DNA from 2 places in the Marinomonas sp. FW-1 genome. Region 2 is predicted to be linked to the other one. Evidence: predicted binding sites of a transcription regulator. Region 2 holds the regulator's gene; the other holds the start of a gene.

Region 1 (16,265 bases), 270 kb from region 2:
GTTTCTGTCTTGCGGCTCAACCCGGTGCCAATTTGATGGCCGATGATATCGCCCAAGAAGTGATGATTCGAATCTGGAACAAAGCGCACACTTACAAGCCAGAGTCCGCGTCACTCAATACTTGGGTTTTTACTTTGGCAAGAAATGCCCGTATCGACTACTTGCGCAAGAATAGCCGACATCAATCGGATATCGACCCAGAATTCCTCTGGCAAAACGTGGTCGACGAAAATGCAGACCCATTTAAAGACGCTCAGCAAAAAAGAGATCAAGAACGCATTAAACAGGGTTTAGATAAATTACCCAAGGATCAAAAGCAGGTTTTGGCCAAAGTCTATTTAGAAGGCAAAACCCACAAGGAAGCGGCAGAAGAATTATCACTTCCCCTTGGAACGATAAAATCTCGCGTCCGTCTCGCTTTGCACAAACTCACTATTTACGTTAAGAGGTAGTATCGATGATTAACTACCATCCATCGATTGAAACATTGACCGATTATGCCGCTGGCTCATTGCCTTTAGCGCACTCTCTTTGTGTGTCTACTCACATAGAGCATTGCTCAGAATGCCAACAGCAGATTCGTAAACTCGAAATGCTTGGAACGCATCTGTTTGAACAAGCCAAGACCGAAAAGCGTCGTCTTGATAGCTTAAAAGACAGCTTCTTCCAAAAGCTAGCAGAGCTACCGGAGCAAGACATTCTGAAAAAGAGCAAACGGCAACAGAGCCAGAACAAAGCTGGAAAGATGAGTATCGTATTCCTCGCAGCTTACGACAGTTCATCAAAAGCAGTTACGATGATCTAAATTGGATGCGCTTATCACCGTCTTTTAAAATTGCCACACTCTACAATGAAGAAGGCGGCGCGCAAGTTGCTCTAACGCGGGTCAAAGCGGGTGCGCACATGCCAACTCACACCCATACTGGCGATGAAATCACCCTAGTGCTAGAAGGTGCTTTTTCCGATGAAAGCGGTGTGTACCGCCAAGGTGACTTTATTAACCGAGATGCAAGCCATAAGCACAAGCCTATCGTCACCAAAGACGCAGAGTGTATTTGTCTTACTGTCTTGGATGCACCTATTGAATTTACGGGTTGGTTAACACGACTATTGAACCCTCTCATTCGTCGACATCACCCTTATTCGCCACATTAAAGCCATGCTTCGCAGCACTGTGCCGCATAAGATAGACACACGATTGCAGACGTTAGCCAATAACAAGCAAATATTGTGAAAATCTGGTATAGTCCTTGTTCAATCTAAAAACAAGGACTATTTATCATGGCAACTAAGAAGAAACAGCCGGCAGCTTCGGAAACCTCGGAATCCATTGAAAAGCAAATGCAAGAGTTTCTAGCTCGTGGTGGGCAGATAGATAAAATCGATTCAGGGGTTAGCGGACAATCTCAGCTAACGGGATCACGTCATATTTCCCTAGGAAATAGCAAAACGAAAGCTCAATAAGCTTAAGGGATATTTTACTTTTCGTAGATATCCCCTGCTATTGGCTCTGATAATTACCTGTTTAATTGACACTGGAAAACTATGCTGTCTGAATCTGATCGCGCGTTTTTTCGCCCTAAATGGCGTCGAGTTGTTACCACTTTATTCTGTGCTGGTTGGGCCATTATTGAATGGACGGCAGACGAACCTATTTGGGCCATGATTTCAGCAGGCATCACAGTTTATTGCCTATGGAATTTCTTTTATAAATTTGAAGAAAAAACAGACGAAGACAACACTACTGCAAGTTAGCCACGCTAATCCATTCTGCCTTACGACCTGTGTATTATTTGTTTATGGTGCGTCACACATCCGCCATATAAACGTCACGCCTTTGTCATACTGACGCTCTACTCTCACTAATAAGATATCCAAAAACTTATTAGAGCGGAGCACCACTGTGATACAAGTCGAACAAATGATTGCCAGTAAATCTCCTCAATTTTTCGATAAAAGCCCTTTAATCACTCGCCCGACGTTAAGCGTCCTCAAACGCTTATTCCACGAAAGTGAAGTAAACCAATTCCTGGAAAAAAACCACGGCTGTGTCGGCTTCGAATTTATTGATCGCGTTCTGGATCATTTCAACTTTAGCTATAACGTTAGCCAAGTTGATCGACGAAATATTCCTGCCAGTGGTCGTGTGATGATCATCGCCAATCACCCTCTTGGCGCTTTAGATGGGCTAGCGCTGTTGCGCCTAGTGGGCGAAATTCGTCCCGATGTCAAAATCGTCGCCAATGATTTATTAATGGGCTTTGATGGTTTAAAACAGCTGGTGTTGCCCGTGGATAATCTTGGCGGAAAAACCGCGCGCCAGCAGCTTAAAGCCATCATGAACTGCCTACACAATGAAGAAGCCATCATCATATTCCCCGCTGGCGAAGTATCGCGCATGTCACCAAGTGGCGTAAGAGATCAGAAATGGAATCAAAATTATCTTAAGCTGGCGCAAAAAACCAACAGCCCATTACTGCCTGTCCACATCGGCGGACGTAACTCGATGTTGTTTTACACCAGCTCCTTACTATACCGTCCGCTCTCTACCGTACAGCTTGCTAATGAGATGTTTCGCCAGCGTAACCGCAAAATTCCCATGCAAGTTGGTCAAGCGATTCCGATTCAAGAATTAGCCAAACTGCCATTAAGCGACAAAGAGAAAAACAAATTAGTAAAACGTCATTTGTACCGTATTGCTAAAGGCAAAAAGCCACTGCTTAAAACCGAAAAAACGGTGGAGCACCCGCAAAACAGACAAATGATCAAACAAGAGCTGAAAATCTCAGAACACCTTGGCAGCACCAAGGACAACAAACAGATCTATCTGTTTGATTACGATCCAATGTCCGTCACCATGAAAGAAATCGGGCGTTTGCGTGAAATCGCCTTCCGTAAAGTGGGTGAAGGTACTGGCGAACGCTCTGATCTAGACAAGTTTGACCAATATTATCGTCACTTGATTCTATGGGATGAAGAAGAACTAGAGATCGTCGGTGCATACCGTATTGGCGAAGTTGCTCGATACATGAAATCAGAAACGCCAAATCGCATCTACAGTGCCGAGTTATTTCAATACTCTTGTGACATGGAACCCTATTTTGAGCAAGGCATCGAGCTTGGTCGCAGCTTTATTCAGCCAAAATATTGGGGCAAGCGTAGCTTAGATTATTTGTGGTACGGCATTGGGGCTTATTTAGATAAACACCCTGAAATTCGCTATATGTTCGGCCCAGTAAGCCTAAGCAACAGCTACCCACAAGTCGCGAAAGATTTTATCGTTTCCTTTTATAAGCTCTACTTTGCCGACCAAGAGCACCTAGCGCGTTCTTTCACGCCATATCAAGTGAACGCCGAACACAATGACATTATTACCGATATGTTCAGTGGCGAAGACTACGAAGAAGACTTTCGAATACTAAAAGAACAACTTGGTCACTTTGGCGCGAGTGTGCCAACCTTGTTCAAGCAATACAGTGAGTTATGTGAACCGGGCGGGGTTCGCTTCTTAGATTTTGGTGTCGATGCCGACTTTGGCTACTGTGTGGACGGACTCGTCCTCGTAGACCTAAATACAATCAAAGAAGCGAAAAACAAACGCTACCGAGGTCATAACCAATAATATGACTCTTTGCTATCAAGAGTCGTGATGATGGTGGCTTGAGTGATGCGCATGGCGATGATGACCGTGTCGTTCTGGTCGTTTAAAAAACGCCAAATAAATCACTTTAATAACAAGCATCACACTTAACACAATGAGAACGCCCATTTGAAGGTCCATACAAACACCTCATTATTTTTGTTGTAATTTTAGTGTAGAACATTTGGAGCAAGTGAATTGTGAATTTACGTCAGCAAATTGTACGTATTAGTAAGCCCAAAAATAGCGCACAACTGACACATTCAACACAATAAAACCCATAGAAATAAGCACAATAAAGCAGAGCGAAAATCTTTTCTTTAAATAAATTAAGTAGTTAAAAAAGATGGCGCAAGCCTTGCTTGCTCACATTATTACCCTTCAGGCTTTTTGTCGTAGCCTTCACTCATTTTTCTATCAAAGATAACGGAGCTGGACATGATTGAGAAAACCTACTTAAAGACAAAACCCGAATGCAAAGTGAAATTTGCATTGCCTGCAGAAACCGTCGGTGACGCAAAAAATGTCGCGGTCGTGGGAGACTTCAATAATTGGGATAGCACGGCTAATCCGATGAAAAAGCAAAAATCTGGTGTCTTTGCGTCAACACTCAATTTGGATATAGACACTGTTTATCAGTTCAGATACGTGATTGATGGCACTGAATGGCTAAACGATGACATGGCGGACGATTATGTACCAAGCCCTATCAGCTATGAATCAAATGGTGTAATCAGCCTTTAAATAACACCGCAACTAAGAAAAATTCTCTTTACGCCTCTACTCTCTTATGTAGAGGCGTTTATCTTTCTTAACCTCTCGTTTTTCCTCTCTTTTCTTATAAGTAGCGCCTTAAAAAGCGAACATCATAACGTCATTTTTTTGCCCTAAGCCCACTAATTGATGGATTCGAGCTGCAATTTATAGTCAGAATATGTACAATTGTTTTTATTAAACGCGCGTTTAATAAAAATCAAATACCTCAACGACTCTAAACAGAGTATTGAAACAGACTTAAAGAGGCACATCATGGCACATCAGCAGCAATACATTCACGGCCGCTACCATGCATCCACCAGCGGAGAACACTTTGAGACAATCAACCCAGCCACTGGCGAAGTGATTGCAACAGTCGAACACGCGGGACAAGCTGAACTAGATGCCGCTATTGAGTCTGCAAAACAAGGTCAAAAAGTGTGGGCGGCAATGAGCCCTGTAGAACGCGGACGCATTCTAAAAAAAGCAGCCGAGCTATTACGTGAAAAAAACGAAGAACTGGCTCGTCTTGAAGTTCTAGACACAGGCAAACCACTTCAAGAAGCTATTTGCGTAGACATTCAAACGGGCGCTGACGTGATCGAATATTACGCAGGCCTAACCGATAAAATCCAAGGCGATTACCAAGACCTTTGTAATGGTAATTTCTTTTACACTCGCCGCGAGCCACTGGGTATTTGTGCTGGCATCGGTGCGTGGAACTACCCAATCCAAATCGCTATGTGGAAATCAGGCCCAGCCCTAGCCGCTGGTAACGCAATGATCTTCAAACCTTCAGAAGAAACACCGCTTACCGCTCTTAAACTGGCAGAGATCTTTACCCAAGCAGGTTTGCCTGATGGTGTTTTTAACGTCATCCAAGGGGACGCACGCACAGGTCAAATGATCACTAACCACCCAGACATCGACAAAGTGTCTTTCACAGGTGAAGTTGGAACAGGTAAAAAGGTCATGGCTGCTTCTGCACAATCTTTGAAGCAAGTCACCATGGAACTTGGCGGTAAATCGCCTATGATCATCTTCCCAGACATGCCAGTGGACCAAGCCGTTTCTGCCGCCATGCTGGCGAACTTCTACACACAAGGCGAAGTATGTACTAATGGTACACGCGTTTTCGTTCACGCAGATATGATGGACGCTTTTACCAAGGAATTAAAAGAGCGCACTGAAGCCATGATCATTGGCGACCCAATGAACATGGACACACAAGTCGGTGCCTTGATCTCTAAAGACCACATGCAAAAAGTCTTGGGCTACATTCAAGCCGCCAAAGACGCAGGAGCGACTCTATTGTGCGGTGGTTACCAAGTCACTGAAAACGGCTTAGACAAAGGCGCTTTTGTTGCTCCGACTGTCTTTACCGATTGCACCGACGACATGCCACAAGTGCGCGATGAAATCTTCGGCCCAGTAATGTCCGTGCTGAGCTTTACCGATGAAGACGAAGTGATTGCTCGCGCCAACGACACAAAACTTGGCTTGGCAGCGGGTGTATTCACCAAAGACTTCGCTCGTGCTCACCGCGTAATTAATCAATTACAAGCTGGCATTTGCTGGATTAATGCGTGGGGCGCTTCTCCTGCAGAAATGCCAGTGGGTGGCTACAAACAATCAGGCATCGGCCGTGAAAATGGCATCGAAACCTTATACCACTACACACAAAACAAGAGCGTCTTTGTCGATTTGAACGACATTCAAAGCCCTTACTAGGCGAGACTCTTACTAAACGAGCCTTGCAATAAGTGAGGCTCTTATTAAATGAGAAATGGTCATGGCAAACGAAACGTACGATTACATCATCGTCGGTGCTGGCTCCGCAGGGTGTGTGCTGGCAGACCGACTGACAGAAAGTGGCGAACACAAGGTGTTGCTGCTGGAAATGGGTGGCTCTGATAAGAGCATCTTTATCCAAATGCCAACCGCTTTGTCTTATCCAATGAATACCGAAAAATACGCCTGGCAGTTCCACACAGATAAGGAACCAGGTCTTGATGGCCGCGAAATGCATTGCCCGCGCGGTAAAGTGTTAGGCGGATCGTCATCCATTAACGGCATGGTGTATGTTCGTGGTCACGCCTGCGATTTCGACCAATGGGAAGAAAACGGCGCCAAAGGCTGGAACTACCAAACTTGCCTGCCTTACTTCAAAAAAGCCGAAACATGGAAAGGCGGCGCGGACTTATACCGTGGCGGCGAAGGCCCATTGTCGACTAACAACGGCAACGACATGACCTACAACCCGCTTTATCAAGCCTTTATTGATGCTGGCGAAGAAGCCGGTTACGGCAAAACAGACGACTACAATGGTTTCCGTCAGGAAGGTTTTGGCCCGATGCACATGACGGTGAAAAATGGCGTACGTGCTTCAACGTCGAACGCTTATTTACGTCGTGCTATGCAGCGCCCTAACCTAACCCTCAAAACCGGTGTACTTAGTCACAAGGTCACCTTTGACGGCAAAAAAGCCACAGGCATTGAGTTCAGCAAAAATGGCCAAACTCAACAAGTTACCGCCAACAAAGAAGTGATTCTATCGGCTGGCTCAGTTGGCTCACCTCAATTATTGCAACTGTCCGGTGTGGGCCCAAAAGACGTGCTCGAAAAAGCGGGCGTTCCTGTGCTTCACGAATTACCAGGCGTGGGTGAAAACCTGCAAGATCATTTGGAAGTCTACTTCCAGTACTACTGCAAGAAGCCTGTGACACTAAACAGTAAGCTTGGCTTAATCAGCAAAGGCTTGATCGGTACTCGTTGGATGCTATTTAAAACCGGCCTTGGCGCGACCAACCACTTTGAATCTTGTGGTTTTATTCGCTCTCGTGCCGGTCTTAAATGGCCAAACATTCAATACCACTTCCTGCCTGCTGCTATGCGTTACGACGGCCAAGCAGCGGTAGAAGGCCATGGATTTCAAGTACACGTTGGACCAAACAAGCCTGAAAGTCGTGGTAAATTGTGGATTGAATCTGCGAATCCTGCCGCGAAACCGCGCATCTTGTTTAACTACATTTCTACCGAACAAGACAAGCAAGACTGGCGCGATACGATTCGCCTAACGCGTGAAGTGTTGCAACAATCTGCGCTAGACGATTATCGTGGCGATGAAATTCAGCCTGGCATGAATATCCAGAGCGACGAAGAAATCGACCAGTGGGTAAAAGAAAACGTGGAAAGTGCTTATCACCCTTCTTGTACCTGTAAGATGGGCGACGATAACGATCCAATGGCGGTTCTGAATGAGCAGTGCCAAGTCCGCGGCATCGAAAGCCTTCGCGTGGTGGATTCGTCTATTTTCCCAACCATCACCAACGGCAACTTGAATGCGCCAACCATCATGGTCGCAGAAAAAGCCGCCGACATGATTCTTGGCAAAGCACCGCTCCCAAGCCTAGATGCGCCTGTTTGGATTCACCCAGAGTTTGAAACCAAACAACGTTAAGCTCGGCTGAGCAACCCATAAAAAAACGCCTGCTAGATCCTAGCAGGCGTTTTTCGTTTAGGTACTTGTTGCTATTTTATCTGAATTATTTCAACTCAAAGATAGCAAAGCCGTTGTCATCCAAAGATTGATACTGCATGTTCTTACCTGCTGCGTCTTTGGCTTTTGGTGACGTAGTAAACAACACCTTCGCCTTACCAAAACCAGTGAATGTCCAGTTATTGTCTGCCGCTGGGTTAATGGTATTTTGGCTCAACAAGTAGTTAGCAACTACATCGCGGTTCTTATCCGGCGCATCAATAACAATGGTGTCACCATTCAAGCCAGGGAAATGACCGCCACCGCCAGCACGATAGTTGTTGGTTGCCACAAGGAATTCATCCGTAGGTCGAAGCGCTTCACCGTTGAACATAACATCAGTGATACGGTGTGCATCTTGATTCACGACTTCGCCCTCGCCGTTATAACGTGCAGGCTGGGTAACGTCGATCTTGTAAGAGATACCGTCAATCACATCGAAGTTGTAGGTTGGGAAAGAAGCATTAACCAACTGTTGTGGCTCAGTCGCATTAGGGTCGATCTGATTAAATTGACCCGCTGCGGCTTCCAACCATTCCACTACTTGTGCACCAGTCAGTTTCACCACTTTCAAATCGTTCGGATAAATGTACAGGTCACTGACGTTTTTCAGGGCAATGTCGCCTTTTGGTACGTCGGTGTAATATTCTGGACCACCACGACCACCCGCTTTAAACGGTGCTGCGGCAGACAAAATAGGCAAGCCTTCGTAAGAAGTACCACGAACAATATTTTCCACGTACCAAATCTGCGCGTTGTTCACGATCTGAATGGATGGATCATCTTGTACCAAGGCAAAGAAGCTGTTGATGTCTGAGGTAGATTCACCTACTTTACGGCGCATGTAAGCCAACGTCCCTTCATGCTCGGTTTCTACCGCTTTGTTGATTCCATCATCTGCTTCCACTAAAGGCACCGTAGTTCGGCCTTCACGACGCGCAATCGCACGAACTTCCGCTTTGCCGTCAGCGACTTTCCAACCGTCGCCCGCAGGCTCCAGCTTCAAGTCAATCACCCCAAGGTGAGAACCCCAAAAGCCAGGCATGGTCGCAGGTTTTCCAAATACCGTGCCTTTTTCACCATCCACACCTTCAAACTCGGCTAATGCCTTGTCGCCAGGGAAGATACGGTGGGAGTGACCAAATAGAATCGCATCAATACCATCGACTTTCGCTAGGTGATAAGACGCGTTTTCTTCACCTTTCAAATAAGGAGAGTTCATCATGCCACTGTGTGGAATGGCAATGACCACATCCGCACCATTGGCTTTCATTTCTGGTACGTATTTATTCGCCGTTTCAACAATGTCTTTGGCAATAACTTTATGCGTTAAGTTATCTTTATCCCAAGACATAATTTGAGGTGGCACAAAGCCAATGTAACCTATCTTAACCGTTTGTTGCTTGCCGTCAGAATCAACGAAAGTTTTGTCTTTGATAATATAAGGTTGAAAATAAGGCTGATCGTTTGACGCATCGTCATCGCCATCGTCGACATACACGTTTGCGTTAATATAAGGGAAATTAGCGCCACTTAAACTCTTCATTAAAAAGTCTAAGCCATAGTTAAACTCATGGTTACCGATATTACCCACATCGTAATCCAACAAGTTCATCGCCTTAAACGCTGGGTGGGTCTCACCAAAGCGCAATACTCGCCCTTTGGCAACATAGTCGCCCAATGGCGTACCTTGCAATAAGTCACCGTTGTCTACCAACACCGAGTTCGTCACCTCAGCGCGCGCCGCCTTGATAAGAGTCGCCACTCGAGACAATCCAACCGCATCACTTTGCTTATCGCCGTAGTAATCGTAATCCACCAAATTCATATGTATATCAGTGGTCTCCATGACTCGCAGGTCAATGGTAGAAGCCTGCGCCATCGCGGCAAACAACAAAGAAGAGGCGAAAATTGACGCGCCCTTAGGAACAAAAAAATTCATGAAAAAACTCCATTCATACAAACAACGGCTTATCTAAGCACTAACCAAAAAGTCAGCTTTTAATAGTAAGACGATTTTATGCGAAGTTCATGCCTTTTTTATGACAATTGTTTATAGATTATGTAGTTCGACAAATAAAGAAGGCAGCTCCCTTAAACACATTCACCATGAGAACCAAGCGGCATTTTGATGAGGTAGGTGGTAGTTTCGAAGTGAAACGCCGTTTGACGTGACTTATCAGCCTAAAGGCGCGGCTTACGCAGATATGTCGGATCACGGTCGTGCCTCCCTCATCCGACCTACAAGGCTTAATACATCCATACAATGAGAACCAAAACGGCGTTTTGATGAGGTAGGCGGTAGTTTCGAAGAAAAACGCCGTTTGGTTCGAGTCTTGTGATGAAGCGATCTGTCGGTCTGAAGGCGCGACTTACATCAACACGGTCGTGCCTCCCTCATCCGACCTACGAGGCGGAGGCGAAAAAGGAGTTATCGCTTAAACCAGCGCCACACAAAGAGTACTCTAAGCAAAGCGGCAGCCACGTAAGTCATGGCGCAGGCGGTGAGGATTTTCTTCACTTTGGGTAGGTCTTCCTGTGGGATGTAGTTACCTTCTCTCAATATGGGTAGTGCTTTGTTAAAGCTGGCATCCCATTCTTCTGGCAGTATCGCCAGTTGCACGATAACCGCCAATAACCCAGATAGACCAACCACCAGCGCATGCAAAGGCACAGCATAGGGAATATGCAACAGCAAACTCAGGGCTGGCCAACCGAGTAACAAGCCTGCTGTAATACGGTGAGCAAAATGCGCCAAGGGCAAATAGCGCGTGCTTAAATGGGAGATTTTTTGTTTCTTTTCATGCGCAATGGCGTGCCCTACTTCGTGAGCCGCTACAGCAACGGCGGTTAAAGAACGTCCATTAAATACACTAGGGCTGAGGCGAACAACATGTTGCCCAAAATCGAAATGGTCGTGGCCTTCTTGTGTGGTTTCAATGTTCACTTCATTTAACTCAAAGCGTTTCACCAAGTGAGTCGCCAGCTCTCCTCCCGTTCCTGGTAGATTCTTTCGGTCGGTTGCATAACGTTTCAAGGTAAATTTCACCCATGCGCTTGGTCCAACGATCAACGCAATAACACCCAGTATGACGATAATCCACAACATAGTTTTGTCTTTTAAAAGATCCCATTATTAAAAAATACGCGGCGCAACTTTGACCCTTTTCAGATTGGTAACATACACTGTAATGAATAAATGCCTAAGCAAACGAGACAGATATGAAAAATCCTTTAGTCGGCCCCATCCTCGAAATTCTTCGACTTCACCCTGATGGTATCAGTGAGTTCGATATTCTTAAGGCACTAAAAGAACAATTACCCGAGTTCAGTCAACTCGCTGACGATATGAACCTGCAACTTTTCCGTCAGCATTTTCTCATCATGAACGCCTTATATCAGCTACAAAGCAGCTTATGGCAAGAAGAAAACCTCTTACTGAATATTAGCGCATTACGCATTAACCTTCAGAGCACAACGCAAATTCAGCACTCCACCAGTACCCATTTAAACGACAGCGTAGACGTAAAGCTAGCAGCCTACTACCTCGATTGGGAAGAATACGAAAAAACCGATGCCGACGCCGTGGTCCAGCTACTAAATAGTTTTTACAAAGGCATCAGCTTACCGGGCAATAGAGATTCAGCACTCAAGACATTGCAAATAACCACCTCAAATCCCAGCAAGACAGACATTAAACAGCAATATAAAAAACTGGCTCAGAAGCATCACCCAGACAGAGGTGGCGACCAAGACGTTTTCATTGGTCTAAGACAAGCCTACGAGTATTTAATGTTCTAGACGACAGCGCATTGGCAAAGTGTAAAACTCTCGTCTAGTGATTGCTTTCGCTTCTATAAAAATTCAAGATGAACCTCGCTCTTTCTGTGCGGTCAAAACATCACATACAGTTACTTTATCGATTTTTTTATAGAAATAGGGCTTATGATTTTTTCATCTTTTATACGACATTTTTTACCCACTAAAGCACCACACCGCTTTCTACTTCGCCCACTTTGCCTTGCTTCTTTCGTGCTCCTTAGCAGCTGTAGCGTCAATGAAATAGACAGCTCTAATGACTTCGAAAACAACGGCCGTGACACCACTGCGCTTAAGCGGGAAACGCTATATTTAAAAGAAAGCCTACCACCAGGTTTGCCGATGCCGGACGACAGCTTTCAGAGTGGCCTGCAACAGCAAATCACCTACTTAAATCGCATCCAAGATAAAACGTTATTATTAGAAAATACCCAAACCAGCGTGGCTGATTTAAGAATCGTTGCCGAAGAAATAAACAATTGGCTACAGAACCCAGCTCAGCAACCCCAACTTATTGCCCATCAATTAGCGGGACAAGATCAAAGAGGTAACGTTCAAATAACAGGTTACTATGTGCCCATTCTGCCGGTCCGACATTTACCTGATGAAGTCTATCGTTACCCGCTTTATCGCAAGCCTGCACAACGAAATGCTGACGGAAAGTACCCTTCTCGTGAAGAAATAGATTTTGAAAATGCGCTAGCAGGACAAGGGCTGGAAATTGCTTACACCTCAAGCTTGATCGACAATTTTTTCTTGCATGTACAAGGTTCCGGCGTGATTGAATATGAGGATGGCGAACAAAAGCTGCTGTCATGGGGCGGTGTAAACGGCCATGCTTACCGCAGTTTAGGTAAAGAACTGATTGAGCGTGGCGAGATAGATAGAGCTGACATTTCCGCTCAAAGTATTCGTCAGTGGTTAAGCAATAACCCAGATCGCAACCGTGAAATTTTATCGACGAACCCTAGTTATTTGTTTTTCAGTGAAGGCCCAACGTCGCCCATTGGGGCTGCCAATGTACCTTTAACACCTTTGTATTCCGCCGCCGTCGACCCTAACGTCATTCCACTTGGCTCCATTTTATTGGCGCAAGTTCCTAAGCTAGACACCTATGGCAACTTAATTGGCCATGAGTTCCGCCTACTACTCGCTCAAGATAAAGGCGGCGCAATTAAAGGGCCAGGGCATATTGATTGGTATCAGGGCATTGGGGAAGAAGCCCACTTCCACGCAGGCCAGCTGAAGCATTTTGGTAAGGTTTGGTTACTGCTTCCTAAGAACCCAGCACCCGTAAAGCTCATCGCTCAGTAACAAAGCCTAACGAAGTTCGCTGAGAGTAAAGGACACAGGAAGGTTAATTTTTAGCTCAGTTTCAGCCATGTCTTTAGAGAAAGCTGGTAGTGGGACTGAGCGTTTAATCATATCCAATACGGCTTTATCAAGACGCTTATGACCTGAGCTTTTTGTAATGACCACATTCGACACGGAGCCATCCGCATGAACGACAAAAGATAAGGAAACAACCCCTTCTTCATTACGACGGCGAGATGCTCTTGGATAGCGCTTATTGTTGGCCAACACTGATGTTAGCTTAGTGAAGTAGCTTGCCGTCGCGCCGGGGTTACCTCCTGTCGTTGCCGAATTAGAGCTACCCGTTGTGGCTTGTTGGTTTGCTGCAGATGGCGCGGCAACAGGCTTAGACGCTGCTTTTTTTACGACTTGTGCTTCTTTTTTCGGCTCAGGTTTTGGGTCTGGCTTAGGTTCCGGTTTTGGGTCTGGCTTAGGCTCAGGTTTTGGTTCTGGCTTAGGTTCAGGTTTTGGCTCTGGCTTCACCATTTCAATTGGAGATTCCTGCTTCACAATAACCGGTTCTGGCTCAGGCTCGACGACAGGTTCAGGTTCAACAACGGGCTCTGGCTCGGGTTCGACGACAGGTTCTGGTTCAACAACAGGCTCTGGTTCAACAACAGGCTCTGGCTCGACTTCTGGTTCAACTTCCTCTTGAACTTCTTCAATCGGCTCTTCTATTACTTCCTGTTCTTCTATTACTTCTTCAGTCTCTTTGCTTTCTGTTTGGGCCACAGTGGTTTGTGCTGAAGCGCCGAGGTCGCCAGCCATACCTAAGTCAAACTCAATGCCTTGCGAACCAGCAGACTGACTGCCTTCCGTTGGCGCATAAAATGCCGCATAAAAAGCCGCTGCGTGGACAGAAACAGCAAGCCCACCCGCAATAATCCAATGCCGCGTGGAAATCATTCGTTTCCTCGCTCTAGCTGGGTTGCCAAGCTAACCTTTGTAAGACCGGCTAAACGCACTTGATTAAAAATAGGACGTAGTTTTTCTAACGAAATAGCACCATCGGCTTTAATTTGAACCCAAAAAGCGTCTGGGTTCGATGATGAAGCAAGGGCTTGTTCTAGGTAAGCTTGAATGTCATCAACGACAAATAAGACGTCGTCCACATACAAGCTGGCATCTGCGCCTAAAACGATCTCAACATTGGGATCGGTTGTCGCTCGAGCTTCGTTAATCGATTGAGGAGGAATAACGGCTACAGGGTCTACTTTTTGGATTTGTCCTGCGACCATAAAGAAAACCAACATCAAAAACACCACATTAATCAGCGGCACCATGTTGTCATCGTTGCTGGCGTTTCTCGCGGCGTATTTTTCGCCTATTTTCATTTCGACTCCGGCATAGCAAAGGCATTCGCAATAGACACGGTTTTTGCACCATTAAGCTTTAAGCGATCAGCAAGATGCATCAATGTCTGCAACGTCACACCATCTTCAGCCTTAATAACAAAAACACCTTCGTTATGATCTGTGATGAGTGTTTGAAAAGCGGCCTGATCCGAGAACCTCAGAGCTTGCCCGTCAACCCAAACTTGATCGTCATTTTGCTTTAACGTCAGCACAAGGTTGTCTGGTTTTTCTTGAGCCGGATCTTGTTGATCACTAGAAACAGACAAAGGCGTATCGACAAGTCGCCAAGGCACAAAAGTCGAGGTCAGCATGAAAAACAACAACAAGATAAACACCACATCAATCAGTGGCGTCAGGCTAATCGCGTTCTTACGCTTAGGCTGAGGCAAATTAAGCGGCATGCAATAACTCTTCGTCAGCCTTTTCTACTAATTCTTTTGTTTGTTTACTGGTAAATACTTGCGTAACAGCATCATTCATATTGTGAGCAATACGCTCGACCTTGCGCTCTAGCCAGCTTTGCAATGTCACAACTGGAATCGCCACTGCCAAACCAACCGCTGTCGTGAGCAAGGCCTGCCAAATACCGCCAGATAAAACAGAAGGGTCAACTTGATTACCCGCACCTTCCATCTGTTGGAAAGCGGTAATCATCCCCAATACCGTACCGAGCAAACCTAGTAATGGGCTCAAGGTAGCAATAATTTCCAATGGACGAAGATAAGAGCGCAGCTGGTTTAGTTGATTCATCGCACGACGCTCTACTTCTTCACGAATCAACTCCGCTTGAGTACTCGTCTCTAATAGCACGCGCATCGTATAAGCCACTAATGAATCTATTGGACGTTTTTCATCTAGCTTTTCGAGTGCCTCTTCACAATTGCCTGCACGCCAATCGTTTAAGGCAAGATTACTGGTTTTAAGACTTTCTGCACGCAAGGAAGACAACTGCCACAACTTCAGTAGGACAATGGTTAGAGCAACGACAGAAAAAACCATCAATATCCATACTACAGGTCCACCGACCTGTAAAAAGTCGATTATTTTCTGTTGAACTGAATCTTCCACGATACTCTCCAATGAATAAAAAACACCAAACAAATGGTAGTCATTCTCAACCACGTTTTCAATAAGTAATTACTGAAATAAGAAGATAGACAGATTAGAGCAGTCCTAGTAACCGGAAAATACGTATGAGAATGAGGCAGGAGCACAGCATGATCAAATAGTTTTCTATTAAATCATGCCATGTTATAGCGGTAAAATATCAACGGGCCTATAACCAACCACGGTGTTTAAAGTACCAATAAGGCGCAAACGCAGAAAACACCATTAAACCTAGTGCCGCCGGATAGCCGTAATCAAACCCCAGCTCTGGCATTATTTCAAAGTTCATCCCATAGATACTGGCAACCAAGGTTGGCGGTAAAAACACCACAGAGGCAATGGAGAAAATTTTAATAATTTTATTCTGCTCGATGTTAATAAAGCCCTGAGTCGAATCCATCAAGAAGTTAATTTTGTCGAACAAAAAGGTGGTATGAGACATCAAGGTTTCAACGTCACGCATTACCTCGCGTAGCGTTTCCGAGTACTCTTGTTTGTTGGGCAAATGACGCAACAAGAAGGAAATATTACGCTGTGTATCCATCAAACAAAGGCGGATTTTTCCATTACTGTCTTCTTGGCGAGCTAATTTTTCGATGATGGTATCCAGCTCGGTTTCATCATCTTCTAACACGAGATGACTCACCTCTTCTAACTGGCGATGAGAGTCCTCTAGGGTATCGGCATGATTCTCTAC
Region 2 (16,265 bases):
TGATAAAAGGAACTGGCCTTGAAGGCGCTTACCTGAAATCGGAACAAAGCCTTCACCGCTGCTCACAGCAACTTTAGCGCCAAGGCAAGTTGCCAGCCACAACTTCACTTCCCACATAGAAACAGGCGTTTGATCGGTCACTATTACGTGCGCTGGCACGTTTTTTTCGTTTAAGGCACAGTTTGCCAGTAACACCAGCGCTGTCACCACATCGTCCCGATGAATGCGGTTGGTCCAGCTGTTCGCTCCCCAATCACTTTCACTTAAAACGGTTTCTAACAACCGATAACGCCCTGAGCCATAAATACCAGAGCAACGTACAGATACACTAGAAAATACCGCCGCTAGCGATTGTTCCGTTTCGAGTAACACCTTAGCCGTGGCGGATGTCGGTTGTGCTGGCGTGGTTTCATCCACCCACTCACCTTGGCTTTGCCCATAGACGCTAGTGCTAGAGACGAAAAACACCTTAGGTGGTTTGGCAACGTCTTTGTAACGATGGATCAATGTTTGGGCCGTGTCGAAGTAGGCCCTACGATAGGCGCTTTCTGTGCGCCCGTTTGGTGTCATGATTAAAAACACCACATCCACATCATCAGGCAGCCTGTCATCAGACATTTCCGCCAGATCACCCGTAATACCTTCAACGCCAGCAGGAAAGTCCGACAAGGTGCGACGAATCCCAATGACACTATGACCTTGTGCTACCAACTCAGAGGCCACACCTGAACCTAGATCCCCGCAGCCAGCGATCAAAATTTTTGCCATATATTTTCTCCTGGGTGCTTAGACAGAATTTTTTGCTTTCGAGTATACTTTATCAAATTATGTATTATCATAGTTATTAACAATGAATCAGCCAAGGTGAAAGGTGTGCTATGACATTAACGGAATTGAAATACATTGTAATGCTAGCGGATGAAAAACATTTTGGCCGTGCTGCCGATCGCTGCTATGTATCGCAACCAACGTTAAGTGTTGCGGTGAAAAAGCTTGAAGAAGAACTCGGCACCGCTATTTTTGAGCGCAGCAAAAGCTCCGTGTACATCACACCTTTAGGCGAGCAAATCATTACTCAGGCCAAGCGAGTACTGGATCAAGCCAACATGATCAAAGAGTTGGCGGCATCAGGAAAGAATCAACTTAAAGGCCCTCTAAGAGTCGGCGCTATTTTTACCATCGCGCCGTATTTGTTCCCAGCTATGATTCCTTCTTTGCATAATGCCGCCTCTAATATGCCATTGTCCATCGAAGAAGACCTCACCGAAAACTTACGCCCTAAGCTGCGTAATGGCGAGTTAGACGCCATTATTGTCGCGCTCCCCTTCCGCGAGCCAGATGTCGTCACTCAACCAATTTACGAAGAAGAGTTTGTTGTGCTGATGCCAAAGACGCATCCGTGGACAAAACTGTCGCACATTGAGACCGATCAGCTTTCTACCGATAACTTGCTGCTGCTGGGTAAAGGCCACTGCTTTAGTGAGCAAGTATTGGAAGCTTGCCCTCTAGTAAACGAAGGGGAATACGGTGACGGTCGAACCATCGTTAATGGCAGCTCATTAGAAACCATACGTTACATGGTTGCGTCAGGCTTGGGAGTCACAGTGTTACCAAAGTCCGCTGTCACCAATATTAATAACGATTTACTAGAAGTTCGGCCTTTTACCGAGCCTGCGCCAAAGCGTACCGTCGCGTTGGCATGGCGTGCTAGCTTCCCTCGCCCTAAGGCCATTGAAGCATTAAGCCAATCCATCCGCGATGCTAGCAAGCACCTAAAGTTATAGAGCCTCTGAATGATCGATGGACTAGACTCACAGGACGTTCGAGAGCTTAAAGGCGTTGGCGATGCGATGGCTGAAAAGCTAGCCAAGTTGCATTTGAATACAGTACAAGATTTGCTGTTTCATTTACCCATTCGCTATCAAGACAGAACGCGCGTTGTGCCAATTGGACATCTACGCTTCGGTGACGAAGCTGTAGTCGAAGGCCAAATTACCGGCTGTGAAATAAAAATGGGCAAACGACGCAGTTTACTGTGCCGAATAAAAGACAATACAGGCACGCTTTGCTTACGTTTTTTCCATTTTTCCGCGGCGCAAAAGAAGCAGCTAGAGTCCGGTAAACGGTTGCGTTGCTTTGGTGAAATCCGTCGCGGCAGCACAGGCTTTGAAATCTATCACCCTGAATACAAGGTAATCGGTGACAACGAAACACAGGAAGAAACTGCTCAGCTTACGCCTATCTATCCACTCACAGATGGCTTAACGCAAACCAAGATTCGCCAGCTGTGTGAGCAAGCATTAGAGCGTTTAACGCCCTACAATCTACAAGAATGGCTGCCTGACGAAATTCGCACCCAATTCAGTTTGCCACCACTGAGCGACGCCATTCACTTTCTCCATCACCCATCCAGAGAAGCGAACTTAGAACTGTTACGCTCAGGAAGCCATCCCGCTCAGTATCGCCTGTCTTTTGAAGAGCTTATGGCGCATCAACTTTCTCTGATTGGTAAACGGGTGAAAGCCAAACAAGATACAGCGATCCAAGTACAAACCGCAGGCGAACTCAGCCAAAGACTGTTACAGCAATTGCCCTTTTCGCCAACCAATGCGCAAAATCGCGTGTTTCAGGAAATCCTTAAGGATCTCGGTTCAGGGCATCCTATGCTACGTTTGGTGCAAGGCGACGTAGGATCAGGGAAAACCTTGGTCGCTGCATTGGCTGCCGCCTCTGTTGTACAGGCTGGCTATCAAGTTGCCATCATGGCCCCCACAGAAATTCTCGCTGAGCAACATTATATTAATTTCAGCCAATGGTTTGAGCCTCTCGGTTTAAAAGTCGCGTGGATGATAGGCAAACTTAAAGGGAAAACCCGCGAAAAAGAGCTCGCTGATATTGCTTCAGGTGCTGCGCAAATTGTCGTTGGCACTCATGCCTTATTTCAGGACACTGTCGAATTTGACCGCCTAGCGCTTGCCATTATTGATGAGCAGCACCGCTTTGGCGTGCACCAACGTATGGCATTACGAGAAAAAGGCATGAAGCATGGCTTCCAGCCTCACCAACTGATCATGACCGCCACACCGATCCCTCGAACGTTAGCCATGTCCGCCTATGCTGATTTAGATTGCTCCATCATTGATGAACTGCCACCTGGACGAACCCCAGTAAACACGATTGTGGTATCGGATCAGCGACGCCAAGAAGTCATTGATCGGGTGAAAAGCGCCTGTGAAGAAGGAAAGCAAGCTTATTGGGTGTGTACCTTGATTGAAGAATCAGAGGCCTTGCAATGCCAAGCCGCAGAAGACACCGCTATTTTGCTGCAGGAACAACTCGGCGGCTTATCCATTGGCTTGGTACATGGGCGACTTAAAGCGCAAGAGAAAGCCGATATTATGGCCAGATTCAAGGCCGGAGACATTCAGTTATTGGTTGCCACCACGGTGATTGAAGTGGGTGTGGATGTGCCTAATTCCAGCTTAATGGTAATAGAAAACCCTGAACGTCTTGGCCTTGCTCAGCTTCATCAGTTACGTGGTCGTGTGGGTCGAGGGCAAACCGCCAGCCATTGCGTGCTACTTTATAAAGCGCCATTAGGACAACAGGGTAAAGAACGGCTTGCCACCATGCGAGAGACCAGTGATGGTTTTAAAATCGCCGAAAAAGATCTTGAGTTACGAGGGCCAGGGGAATTACTTGGCACCAGACAAACTGGGCTTTGGGAATTTAAAGTAGCCGATTTACAGCGTGATAAAAACTTGCTTGATGACGTTCAAAAAGCCGCAGCACAATTGTACCGCCACTACCCTGAGCGTGTTTCGCCATTGTTATCACGCTGGCTACCTAACCACGATCAGTATTTGAACGTCTAAAGATGTGCACACTTATCCGCATCTTCAATGTGGATAACATTAAGGGATATTAACAACCGTGGTATTTTTGACTTCTTCCATCGCAACGTAGGTACGAGATTCACGAACATGCGGTAGCGTCAATAACGTTTCACCAAGCAAAAGGCGATACGAATCCATGTTCGATACTCGTGCTTTAAGAAGGTATTCAAAATCCCCAGCAATGAGATGACATTCTAGTATTTCTGGAATTTCCGTTACCGCGGCTTTGAATTCATTAAACCCTTCTGGAGACGTTGTTTTAAGACGAATTTCAACAAACACCAGTAGTCCAGCGTCTACTTTTTTAGGGTTAACTAAGGCACAGTAGCCCGTAATGTAGCCATTACGCTCAAGCCGACGCACTCGCTCCAAACAAGGTGTTGCACTAAGTCCTACACGACTTGCTAGCTCTACATTGGATAGACGGCCGTTAATTTGTAATTCTCGAAGAATTTTTTTATCTAAGCGATCGAGTGGCTTTGCTGAGTTATCCATCTGATATGGATCTCCTTACATGACTTCAATTTATGACTAAGTCTACCATGCAGATTACAAATTATGGAAAGTGCTTTATTCAATATATTACATGTGGGTATTTAAACGAAGCACAGTAGATTTCATCAAAGCACCAAAATGATGCAAAAAAATCATTCAGCGTAATAATTCTTTACAAACTCACTATCAACGCCCCATAAGTGAGCAATAAAACACAGCTCACGTAATGGGAAGCCCTGAATTCTCTAGCATCCCTCAGAAAAATGCCTTGTTTACATTTTTATAAATACCAAGATTGAACAGTGCAAAAGGTGTAAAAAATAAGTATCTCCTAGCTATTTTCTTACAGTTTATCCTTGACTACGCCTCAAAAGAGTAATTCTATAGGGGCATGTGATGATCTTGTAGAGGAATCATCTGCATATACCTAACAACAAGAATAATTACATGTTGGCATCAAGTTTGCTTCGTTTTAATCACAGACGTAACACTCTGAACGGTAAATTTCAGCAAGATAACAACATATATAAAAAAACGCCTGGGAGGCTCAATATAATGAAATCGAATGTTTGTAAGCTACTTTCGACTGCTGCAATCGCAGCAACCATAAGCACCGGTGCTGCTGCCGCAACACTTGACGACGTTAAGTCAAAAGGATTTATCCAGTGTGGTGTTAGTAATGGTGTTCCAGGATTCTCCAATGCCGATGATAAAGGCAACTGGTCAGGTATAGATGTGGATGCTTGTCGCGCTGTTGCTTCTGCAATCTTTGGCGATGATCAAAAAGTTAAATTCACTCCTCTTTCTGCTAAAGAGCGTTTCACCGCCCTACAATCTGGCGAAATTGATATCCTTGCTCGTAACACAACTTGGACTTACACGCGTGATGCGTCTTTGGGTTTAGACTTCACAGCAGTGAACTTCTATGACGGTCAAGGCTTCATGGTTCGTAAAGATCTAGGTGTTACTTCTGCGTTGGACCTTGACGGTGCAACGGTTTGTACAGAACAAGGTACAACAACAGAATTGAACATGGCGGATTTCTTCCGTAAAAACAAATTGTCTTATGTGCCAGTTGTTGTACAAAAAGCAGACGAAGCACTATCTGCATACGACCAAGGCCGTTGTGACGTTTACACAACAGATAAATCTGGTCTAGCGGCTCACCGTACTAAACTTGCAAATCCTTCTGCTCACTTAATTCTTCCAGAAACTATTTCTAAAGAGCCACTTGGCCCTGTTGTTCGTCACGGCGACAACCAATGGAAAGACATCGTAACTTGGTCAATGTTTGTTCAAGTTAACGCTGAAGAAATGAATATCTCATCTAAAAACGTTGCTAAGGTCAAAAGTGAAACAAATGACCCAGGTATCAAGCGTCTACTAGGTGTTGAAGGTGACATGGGTGCACAACTTGGTCTTCCAGCGGATTGGGCTTACAACATTATCGCTAACGTAGGTAACTACGGTGAAGTGTTTGAGCGTAACGTAGGTCCATCTACTCCTGTAGATCTGCCACGTGGCCTTAACGCACTATGGACTGAAGCTGGCGGCATCATGTATGCGCCACCAGTTCGCTAATACCTAAAGCAACCTGCTTGGGTATTTACCCAGCGGCAAATGCCGCTGGGTTTCTCCCCCCTTTCTTACACATCTGACGAGCATTCCATTGCCTGAAACAAGATGAGCGATAAAACAACTCCAAGCAATAACAGCTTTTTGAATGACGCGGGTAATCGCGCTTTAATATTTCAAATTGTGCTACTAGTGATGGTGGTCTTTGCGGGTTATTACTTATTCAGTAACCTTCAGTCCAACCTCGATAACCGTGGAATTTCAACTGGTTTCTCATTTTTCAATGAACCAGCTGGCTTTCCAATTCTTATCCACCTAATTGAATACACTGAGGCGAATACCTACGGGCGAGCGTTTTTTGTTGCCTTAATCAATACCTTTGTTATTTCCCTATTAGGGATTATCTTAGCCACCATTATTGGCGTAATAATGGGGCTAGCTCGATTATCCAAAAACTGGCTAGTGGCACGTTTAGCCACTGTCTACATCGAAACATTGCGTAATATTCCATTACTACTGCAAATGTTCTTCTGGTATTTTGCTGTACTCGCGGCATTGCCAGCACCACGAAATAGTTATGAATTTGCCGATTTCCTATTAAATAAACGCGGCATTTATTCACCTAACCCAATCGCTCAAGATGGCTTTGGCTTGGTAATTTTCGGCTTTGTTTTGTCGATTGTAGCTTCCATTGGCTTGATTATTTGGGCGAAAAAGCGCCAGACAAGAACAGGGCTATGGTTCCCTGCTTACTGGTCGTCTCTTGGCGTTATTGTTGGTGTGACATTTCTATTTTTGGCCGTTTCTGGGTTTCCGATAGAGTTCGACCTACCGCAAAAAAGTCGCTTTAACGTAACGGGCGGTATGGTTCTTCCACCTGAGTTCGTAGCTGTGTTAGTTGCTCTATCTACTTACACAGGGGCATTTATTGCTGAAATCGTGCGAGCTGGCATATTGTCTGTTAACTGGGGACAAACCGAAGCAGCTCGCTCTTTGGGCCTTCGTGACAACCTCACTCAGCGACTGATCGTATTGCCTCAAGCATTGCGAGTCATTATCCCGCCACTCACTAGCCAATATTTGAATTTGGCGAAGAACTCTTCGTTGGGTGCCGCTATTGCTTACCCAGAGTTGGTTGCTGTGGTCATGGGTACGACGCTCAACCAAACAGGTCAGGCGATTGAAACCATCGGTCTTTGTATGTTGGTTTACGGTTCATTGAGTCTATCGATTTCGGTATTCATGAACTGGTACAACAGCAAAATGTCATTAATTGAGCGCTAGGAGGCAGATCATGGCTATTATCTTTAAACCATCACCAAGCCTCCCACCACCAGTTACATCGGTTGGTCCTGTGGCATGGGTACGTCAGAATTTATTTTCGTCCCCGCTGAATATATTCCTCACTCTTTTTAGCTTGTACCTGTTGTATTTGCTTATTCCACCTGTCATTGAGTGGGGTTTCATCAATGCAACATGGGAAGGGACGTCAAAAGCCGCTTGTACTGGTGGCGGTGCTTGTTGGGCATTTGTTGTCGTCTATTTTGACCAGTTTATGTACGGGTTATACCCTGAAGCAGAAACATGGCGCATTAATTTAGCCGTTATTCTGTTAATCGTTATGGTGGGTGCTTTTGCCATTAAAACGATCAATAAGCTGTACCTTTCTATCGCAATTATCTTTGCTTATCCCATCGTCGCTTACTTCTTGTTCGCTGGTGGCATCTTTGGCTTAGAAGTTGTAGAAACCTCTTTGTGGGGCGGCTTGTTTCTTACTGTGCTGCTTGGGGTCATTGGTATCGTTGCCTCCTTCCCATTAGGGGTGGTATTGGCTCTTGGTCGACGCTCAGACATGCCGATAGCAAAATCTGTGTGTGTGGTCTTCATCGAAACGATTCGTGCTGTACCATTGATCACTATTTTGTTTATGGCATCCGTAATGATTCCGTTATTCCTGCCTGAAGGCTTGAACTTTAACAAACTATTACGTGTGTTGATTGGTATCACTTTGTTCTCTGCTGCGTATATGGCTGAGGTGGTTCGTGGTGGTCTACAAGCGATCCCTAAAGGCCAGTATGAAGCCGCAGATGCGATGGGCTTAACCTATTGGCAATCTATGATTCTGGTTATTTTGCCGCAGGCACTAAAACTGGTAATCCCTGGAATAGTGAACTCTTTCATTGCTTTGTTTAAAGACACAACCTTAGTCTATATCGTTGGTATGTTTGACTTCTTAGGTCGAATTCAAGCCGCTAACCATGATGCAAACTGGTTAGGAACGACTGTCGAAGGTTATGCCTTTGCAGGTTTTGTCTATTGGGCTATCTGCTTTGGTATGTCTCGTTATAGTATGGCTCTCGAGCGTAAGTTAGAAACTGGGCACAAGCGAAATTAGTTAAGAATTAAAGGTCTTTATTATGACAGATACAAACATGGCTCGTGCCCAGCTAGCGCAGGGCGAAGAAGCAATCATCGAATTTAACGATGTAAACAAGTGGTACGGTGATTTTCACGTACTTAAAAACATCAACTTCAGCATCAAGAAAGGCGAACGAATCGTTGTATGTGGTCCTTCTGGTTCTGGTAAGTCAACTATGACGCGTTGTATCAACCGCCTAGAAGAACACCAAAAAGGCACCATTCTGGTTGATGGCGTTGAGATGAATAACAACCTGAAAAACATCGAAGCGATTCGTAAAGACGTGGGGATGGTGTTTCAGCACTTTAATTTGTTCCCTCATCTGACCATTTTAGAAAACCTAACATTGGCACCAATCTGGGTTCGTAAAACACCTAAGAAAGAAGCTGAAGAAATGGCGATGCATTACTTGGAGCGAGTCAAAATCGCTAACCAAGCATTGAAATACCCAGGTCAGTTATCTGGTGGTCAGCAACAACGTGTGGCAATTGCTCGTGGCTTGTGCATGCAGCCTCGTATCATGTTGTTCGATGAGCCAACGTCTGCACTTGACCCTGAGATGATCAAAGAAGTATTGGACGTAATGGTTCAGTTGGCTGAGGAAGGCATGACCATGGTGTGTGTAACACACGAAATGGGCTTCGCTAAAACCGTCGCTGACCGTGTTGTGTTCATGGATGCTGGCGAAATCGTAGAAGCGAATAAGCCTCACGAATTCTTCGACAACCCTCAACACGACCGTACTCAGATGTTCTTAAGTCAAATTCTGAATCACTAATCACTTACTATTCAGAACTAGAACTTAAAATCTGTTATATTCACAAAGCCCCTTTTATAGGGGCTTTTTTTATATAGTCTTCACTACAGGAAAATACATGGGCGCTTCCATCAACCCTAAAACAACCCCTAGATTACGCGTAGTACATCTAGCCGATCACACTGGTCGTTTGCAGGTTATTTTCCCTGAGAGCAATATGCTGGATATATCCGCGGTATCACGGCTGACGAAACGCCGTTTTGAGCCGGTTAATCATTACCACAGCTCTGGTGACCCACTGATTAAACCAAACAGTGTGACCACCATTTTAGAAGCAAGCATGTTAAAAGAGGCCGTATTTTCGATTCGTACAAAAGTGGATGGTGCCTATCACGACATTACATCTGTTGAATTAGAGTCGATGTTTTCGGGCCCTCTTAATCGTTTTGAAGCTATTTCTATTGATACCTCACTCATCAACCGCCCTGTTGATAATCACGAGCACGATGAAGAACAAATTCTTCAGGCGCTTGGCCGGTTTCAGTCCATCCGTCTTAAACAACGTATTGAAGAAACATTAGAAATTCCGCCTTTACCCGCGTCCTCTCACCGAATTATCCGCCTTTCTACTGATCAATCCGCGGGAACGGATGAGTTGTGTGACGTCATAGCCCTCGATCCAAGCTTGGCGGCTCAAGTTATTAGCTGGGCATCATCACCCTACTATGGCGCTCCAGGTTCTATAGAGTCCGTAGAAGATGCCATCATACGCGTATTAGGCTACGACATGGTGATGAACCTAGCGCTTGGCTTATCCATGGGGAATGGCTTTCAACCACCTGAAGATGGCCCACGTCACTATGAAGACTTCTGGCTAGACTCCGTGTCCAATGCTGTATTAATGGAGTCATTGGTGAAAGCCATGCCGATGCAAAATCGCCCTAAACTTGGCCATGCTTATCTTGCCGGCTTGTTACATAATTTTGGCTACTTGGGCATTAGCACTATTTTACCACCACACTTTTCCATTCTTTCACGCTACCAAGAAGCAAATGCACACTTGCCGTCTGAACTGGTTGAGATGCAAATTTTGCATTTCACCAAAGAGCAACTGGGTTCTTGGCTACTGCGTTACTGGAGTCTACCGGACAACATTTGGATGGCGATAAGATACAGTAAAAAGCCTCACTACTATGGAGAACACGCGATATTAGCGAAATTACTGTTTGTCTCTAATCAGCTACGCCATAACAATCCCATAGAGCCATCGGTGTTAGTCGAAATCGGATTGACGCTGGAAGAAGCAGAAGGCTGCCGTGATGCGATTTATCAGAAGTCTGCCGAGTTGCATAAAATGGTCGCCTTAATCAACAAAATGAACGCTTAATCTCATATGACGAAGATGCCTCAGGCGGTAATGAACCCATCTGCCGCACAACAGTTTGACTATCGCTGGTCTCCAGTACATCAAATTAATAAAATGAAAGTGCCGAAAAAGCTTTGGCCTTGGCTGATCACACAAGACTCCCTTACCGCAAAACTACACAGCGTGGGAGCATTAACTGTTGAAGTCCTTGATGACGCTTGGGGAACGCCCACAGTAAGAGAACGAAAGCGCCTAAAACTCAGCCCAAGAGACGCAGCACGTATTCGCACAGTACTGCTCAAGGTTGACGGAATCGCCGTGATTTATGCTCGCTCAGTTATTCCTGCAAAGTCCTTGAAAGGACATTGGCGACAAGTAAAACATCTACAAAACAAGCCATTAGGCGGCTATTTGTTCCAACATAGGCAGCTCAAGCGGAGCGCTATCGAAGTCACTCAATTACCGAAACATATGTTTCCAAACCAGCCCCAATCACTTTGGGCGCGGCGCTCTGTCTTCCACCAATTTGGTCCTGGGATATTGGTTAATGAAGCTTTTTTTGATGAAATACACCAGCTAAAATCACCGTTTGGAATAGTATGAACAAACTTAAAGACTACGCAGAATTAACACGATTCAACCGCCCTATTGGCTCATTTTTACTCATGTGGCCCACTTTATGGGCTTTATGGCTGGCCGCCGACGGCATGCCGCAGTGGCATCTGGTGATTATTTTTGTCTTAGGTGTTTTTAGTATGCGTTCAGCAGGTTGTGTGATTAACGACTACGCTGATAGGAAGGTCGACGGTCATGTTGAACGTACGAAAAACCGCCCGTTACCGTCGGGGCGAGTGTCTGAAAAAGAAGCACTTCTCCTCTTCTGTGCTTTGTCTATTTTGAGTTTTATCTTGGTTCTCTTTACTGACCTAAGAACGATTCTATTGTCGTTTGCAGGTTTAGGTCTGGCTGCTCTGTACCCGTTTATGAAACGCTACACACATCTGCCACAGTTATTTCTTGGCTTAGCCTTTTCATGGGCCATTCCCATGGCCTACAGCGCTCAGGGAGGTGATTTAACCGATCCCGAGCTATGGATGCTGTTTGTCGCAAACTGCTTTTGGACAATCGCTTACGACACCTATTATGCAATGACAGACCGTCCGGATGACCTAAAAGTGGGTATTAAATCTACTGCGATTTTGTTTGGTCGCCATGATTTATTCGTCATTGTTTGCCTACAAGGACTAACCTTGTCTTTATTGACTTGGATTGGCCTACTCGCTGGGCTACATTGGTTATACTTTGTGTCCCTTGTTGTCTGTGTTGGATTGTTCTATCAACAATTTAAACAAGCAAAAGAGCGCGATAGGCAAGCTTGCTTTCGTTCTTTCTTAGACAATAACCGCATTGGATACTGCGTCTTTATTGGCCTAGTACTAAGCTATTTAATGTAATATGTGGCAAAGTTGTGACAATGTAACCGAATTGTCACAATTGATCGCTTTAATAAAACCGTTCCTGAGATGAGGATGAATCCTGTGACCGGTAAAAAAGTATTAATTATTGATGATGAATCTTCCATACGCGAAATGATAGCCATCGCCCTTGAAATGGCGGGCTACGAGTATTTGGAAGCCGAAAATATCCAGCAAGCCCATGAGATCATTGTGGATCATCGACCAGACCTAGTGCTTGTCGATTGGATGATGCCTGGCGGCAGCGGTATCGAATTAACACGCCGCTTGAAAAAAGATACAACCACGGCTGAAATTCCCGTCATTATTCTGACGGCGAAAGGCGAAGAAGATAATAAAATACAAGGCTTAGAAGTCGGTGCCGATGATTATATTACCAAGCCTTTTTCACCAAGAGAGCTGGTCGCACGTCTAAAAGCCGTATTGCGTCGCGCAACACCACAGGGTGTTGATGAACCGATCGAAATCGAAGGTCTAACGCTTGACCCAATCAGCCAACGTGTCACCATTGGTAGTCGCCCTTTGGAAATGGGGCCAACAGAATACCGTTTGCTCAAATTCTTAATGACTCACCAAGAGCGCGCTTATTCTAGAGCACAATTATTAGATCAGGTATGGGGTGGTAACGTGTACGTTGAAGAGCGTACGGTAGACGTCCATATCCGTCGCTTACGCAAAGCCATTGGTAGTACCCATGATTTCTTGATACAAACTGTACGAGGAACAGGCTACCGCTTTTCAGCAAAAAGGTCCGTATGAAAACCATTTGGCGAAACACTATTCTTAGTTGGCTAGCAGGGTTAGCAGCCTGCGTTGTCATCGGTCTCATTATTGGGCAATTGTTAGGTGTTTTGCTGCTGTATGTTTTGGCGTCTTTGTATTGGCAGCTGTATCAGCTTTATCAATTCCATAATTGGTTACGGTATTCAGGGCGTGCAGCGCCCCCAGAAGCCAGTGGCATTTGGGGGGATGTGTTTGATGCAGTCTATCGTCTGCAGAAAAAACAACGTAAATCTAAACGTCGCATGCGCCAAGCATTAACACGCATTGAAAGCTCGACCACGGCCTTAAAAGAAGGCGTGATCATGGCAGACAATCAAGGCAATTTAGAATGGTGGAACAATTCTGCGGGGCATTTCCTTGGCTTAATTCGTCACACAGACCGTGGCCAAGTCATTACCAACATTGTCCGCAACCCAGATTTCTTCCGTTATTTTAGTCAAAAGCGTTTCGGAGAGCCTTTAATCATCAAATCTCCCGCCAAAGACGGTGTGTATTTAGAAATTCAAACCACTTTGTATGACAAAAATGATCACTTAATTTTTGTTCGCGATGTCACGCGTTTGCACTTACTAGAACAGATGCGTAAAGACTTTGTCGCCAACGCGTCCCATGAATTAAAAACGCCACTGACCGTAATTAAAGGGTATTTAGAAACCCTCGATATGTTTCGTGATAGCTTGCCAGTGAGTATGCAGAAAGGCATCGTCAATATGTCTGAGCAGTCAGAACGTATGGAACAGCTTATCGAAGATCTGTTGTTGCTTTCACGCTTAGAAAGCAACGACAAGCGTGAAGAAAATCAATGGCACAAAGTATCCAGCATCATAAGCTCTATCACCAGTGCTATGGGACCTATCCTCAAAGACTCGCATTCACTGTCTGTGCACATCCCTGAAGAAGCCCATTTATATGGTTCCTATAAAGAGCTGTACAGCGCATTTTCGAATCTTGTCGTCAACGCTATTAAATATTCACCCGATGGCGGAGCCATTACCATTAAGTGGGAATCAAGCGAATTTAATGGCGTATTTTCGGTACAAGATAGCGGAATCGGCATTGACCCTAGATACATTCCAAGACTTACTGAGCGCTTTTTTAGGGTGGATAAAGGGCGAGGATCCAAAACAGGCGGCACAGGCTTAGGTCTCGCAATTGTGAAGCATGTTCTCTTACACCATGAAGCCAAGCTACAGGTTCGCAGCCAACCTGGGCTTGGCAGTACCTTCTCGTGTCACTTCCCTGCTAACCGAACCCGCAATGATGCCGTCACGGCAGCTATTGCGATTACAACAGACGAAAACCAAGATTTCACAAAGTAAATGAACCACCCGCCCCAAAAGCGAGGAGGCATCGCTGTTTCATTAGATAGCAATAAGTTTTGTTCGTAGGCCATTTCCGCAAAAGCGGAAATGGCGATAATAACGATGGAGGGTGCTGTAAGTGAGGAGTTATAAACTATCAAACAACTGACTAATGAAGGTTTCTTTTTCGCTGTCTTGGTCGATCAAACTTAAGGTTACCGTCAAAAAGGTCGAATCGTGTTTTTTCTCAGTGGTTGCCACGGATTGAATATAATAGTTCAACCGATTAACTTTCCCACCAAATTCCAAATCCAATACGGCTTGGCCCAAAACCTGCGGCACAATGTCATCGCTTTTAATAAACATCGTGGCTTCCGTCTTACTGAACTGAATAACCATGCAACGGAATTGTTTACTCTCAAAACGCACCAAGGTCGGAATTTTCACATCTTTCACTGACACTGCAGGCACATCAGGATTAGTAAACTTGGTCGCTTGTACAGGACTAGACGCTTTACCCGCTCCCATCAAGACATCAAGTGACGCTGAACTCACGCCGCCGGGCGCCGCGGATTCACGTGGCTTTTGTGACGCCAGTTTGCGCTCAATACCATGTTTCTTCGCCGCTGAAATGACTTTATTAATCAACTGCTCACTAGAAAACGGCTTACCAAGGTAATCCGTTACACCAGACTGAACGGCCTCCACCACATGGCTTTTATCACCACGGCTGGTGATCATCACGAAGGGAACATCTTCTTTTTTATATTTTGGTTGCTCGCGGCACCATTTTAAAAGCTCAACCCCTGTCATTTCAGGCATTTCCCAATCACACAAAACAATATCAAATTGCGTTTTGGTTAACATTTGCTGGGCTTTTTTTCCGTTTACCGCTTCTTCAATTTCGACCGCAGGAAACTGCTTTCGCAATGTCCGTCGGATCAAATCACGAGTAAAAGAGGCATCATCAACAACCAATATTTTTAAAGACATCACAAGGTTCCATTAGTGCGATCTAACAAGGCAGAATAATCACCGTGCTGTGATCTGAAAACCGAAATCCACAATAACGTGGCCGCCACAACAGCTATCGGCATCATAAATAAATTTAAAAACGGAATGGTCAAAGACACCATAACAATCCCGCCAAACGTCCAGCATAATAAAGGCTTGGCACGTAATGCCATTCTCATATCGTGGAATTTCACTTTATTATTATCAAACGCATAATCCATATATTGCAAAGACAGCATCCAAGCCGAGAATAACAACAGTAATACAGGCGCTATAACATTAACAATAGGAATAAAAGACAATAACAGCAACAGAACAAAGCGAGGTAAAAAGTACAGTATTTTCTGACACTCACGCTGCAAACTACGGCCAATTATGGACACAATAACACTGGCGTTAAGCGCCTCATCAAAGACTTTACCTGTTTCTTTTTCTTCCACTTTTTCGGCCAGAAACGCCATAAAAGGCGCGGCTAAAATATTTACCCCAACCGAAAAACTGTAAAACAGCAACACACTAATAATGGCCCCAAAGATAATGTAAAACAGCCAATTTAGAAACGAGACCCACTCGGGTAAATAGCTCATAGCGGAGTCCATTAAGGACTGAAAATAACTAAAAGCCACCATATAAAGTAATCCCATCAGCACAAAATTTGCCAGCAGTGGAACCAATATAAATACTCTTAACTCTTTCGACATAACCAAAGGGAATGCTTTTAAAAAAGCCCCTGCGGCTTTAAATGGATGAGTAATCACGATGGCGAACTAACCTTTCATCTAATTTATTTAAAGAGCCACAGAGTACCACGAGGGCTTTCATGGCTCCACAATGCTGTTAGCAATAAGCTCAACCCTTATAGCATTCAAGCCCCTTTTACATTTCGAGCCTCGTTTCCATAACGATTATCCAAAATTTACATTTATTAGACGTATGGGCTGATACGCAATTTCGATTGTGACCTTTTGTAAATTGGTGAACTATGCAACCTTAAGACGAATATTCACCAGTGCTGGTAAGCGTCTAACTATAAAAAAGCACTCAAAAGTTAACTAACAATATAGGGACACATTCCAATGAAAAAGACATTGCTCGCCAGTGCCATCATGGCTACTTCTCTTTTCGCTCTGCAAGCTCAGGCTGCAGAGGTACCCGCTGGCGTCGAATTAGCCGCTAAACAAGAA

What was found. The regulator PhoB, encoded in region 2, activates phosphate uptake and scavenging genes when phosphate is short. The targets are predictions, from matches to a motif close to TGTCATANNNNTGTCANA.
Region 1: the regulator PhoB is predicted to act here: its motif matches at 9,965-9,982, upstream of C1X04_RS16825 (bifunctional 2',3'-cyclic-nucleotide 2'-phosphodiesterase/3'-nucleotidase).

The regions. Positions count from the first base shown of each region.
Region 1 is NZ_CP025987.1:3,610,370-3,626,634, forward strand. Features, by position in the region: gene C1X04_RS16785 (RNA polymerase sigma factor) at 1-452, shown strand, start outside; gene C1X04_RS18705 (hypothetical protein) at 458-805, shown strand; gene C1X04_RS18710 (ChrR family anti-sigma-E factor) at 757-1,155, shown strand; gene C1X04_RS16795 (hypothetical protein) at 1,282-1,464, shown strand; gene C1X04_RS16800 (hypothetical protein) at 1,546-1,755, shown strand; gene C1X04_RS16805 (GNAT family N-acyltransferase) at 1,904-3,622, shown strand; gene C1X04_RS18525 (hypothetical protein) at 3,638-3,781, opposite strand; gene C1X04_RS16810 (isoamylase early set domain-containing protein) at 4,079-4,384, shown strand; gene betB (betaine-aldehyde dehydrogenase) at 4,670-6,127, shown strand; gene betA (choline dehydrogenase) at 6,189-7,856, shown strand; gene C1X04_RS16825 (bifunctional 2',3'-cyclic-nucleotide 2'-phosphodiesterase/3'-nucleotidase) at 7,942-9,876, opposite strand; gene C1X04_RS16830 (zinc metallopeptidase) at 10,366-11,043, opposite strand; gene C1X04_RS16835 (DNA-J related domain-containing protein) at 11,157-11,735, shown strand; gene mltA (murein transglycosylase A) at 11,880-13,067, shown strand; gene C1X04_RS16845 (energy transducer TonB) at 13,074-14,012, opposite strand; gene C1X04_RS16850 (biopolymer transporter ExbD) at 14,009-14,440, opposite strand; gene C1X04_RS16855 (biopolymer transporter ExbD) at 14,437-14,862, opposite strand; gene C1X04_RS16860 (MotA/TolQ/ExbB proton channel family protein) at 14,852-15,529, opposite strand; gene corA (magnesium/cobalt transporter CorA) at 15,738-16,265, opposite strand, start outside.
Region 2 is NZ_CP025987.1:3,882,060-3,898,324, forward strand. Features, by position in the region: gene C1X04_RS18005 (NAD-dependent epimerase/dehydratase family protein) at 1-768, opposite strand, end outside; gene C1X04_RS18010 (hydrogen peroxide-inducible genes activator) at 879-1,784, shown strand; gene recG (ATP-dependent DNA helicase RecG) at 1,794-3,875, shown strand; gene lrp (leucine-responsive transcriptional regulator Lrp) at 3,915-4,391, opposite strand; gene C1X04_RS18025 (amino acid ABC transporter substrate-binding protein) at 4,947-5,972, shown strand; gene C1X04_RS18030 (amino acid ABC transporter permease) at 6,075-7,250, shown strand; gene C1X04_RS18035 (amino acid ABC transporter permease) at 7,261-8,361, shown strand; gene C1X04_RS18040 (amino acid ABC transporter ATP-binding protein) at 8,384-9,163, shown strand; gene C1X04_RS18045 (HDOD domain-containing protein) at 9,261-10,529, shown strand; gene C1X04_RS18050 (chorismate lyase) at 10,536-11,111, shown strand; gene ubiA (4-hydroxybenzoate octaprenyltransferase) at 11,108-11,962, shown strand; gene phoB (phosphate regulon transcriptional regulator PhoB) at 12,047-12,742, shown strand; gene phoR (phosphate regulon sensor histidine kinase PhoR) at 12,739-14,085, shown strand; gene C1X04_RS18070 (response regulator) at 14,215-15,060, opposite strand; gene cysZ (sulfate transporter CysZ) at 15,060-15,839, opposite strand; gene C1X04_RS18080 (ABC transporter substrate-binding protein) at 16,158-16,265, shown strand, end outside.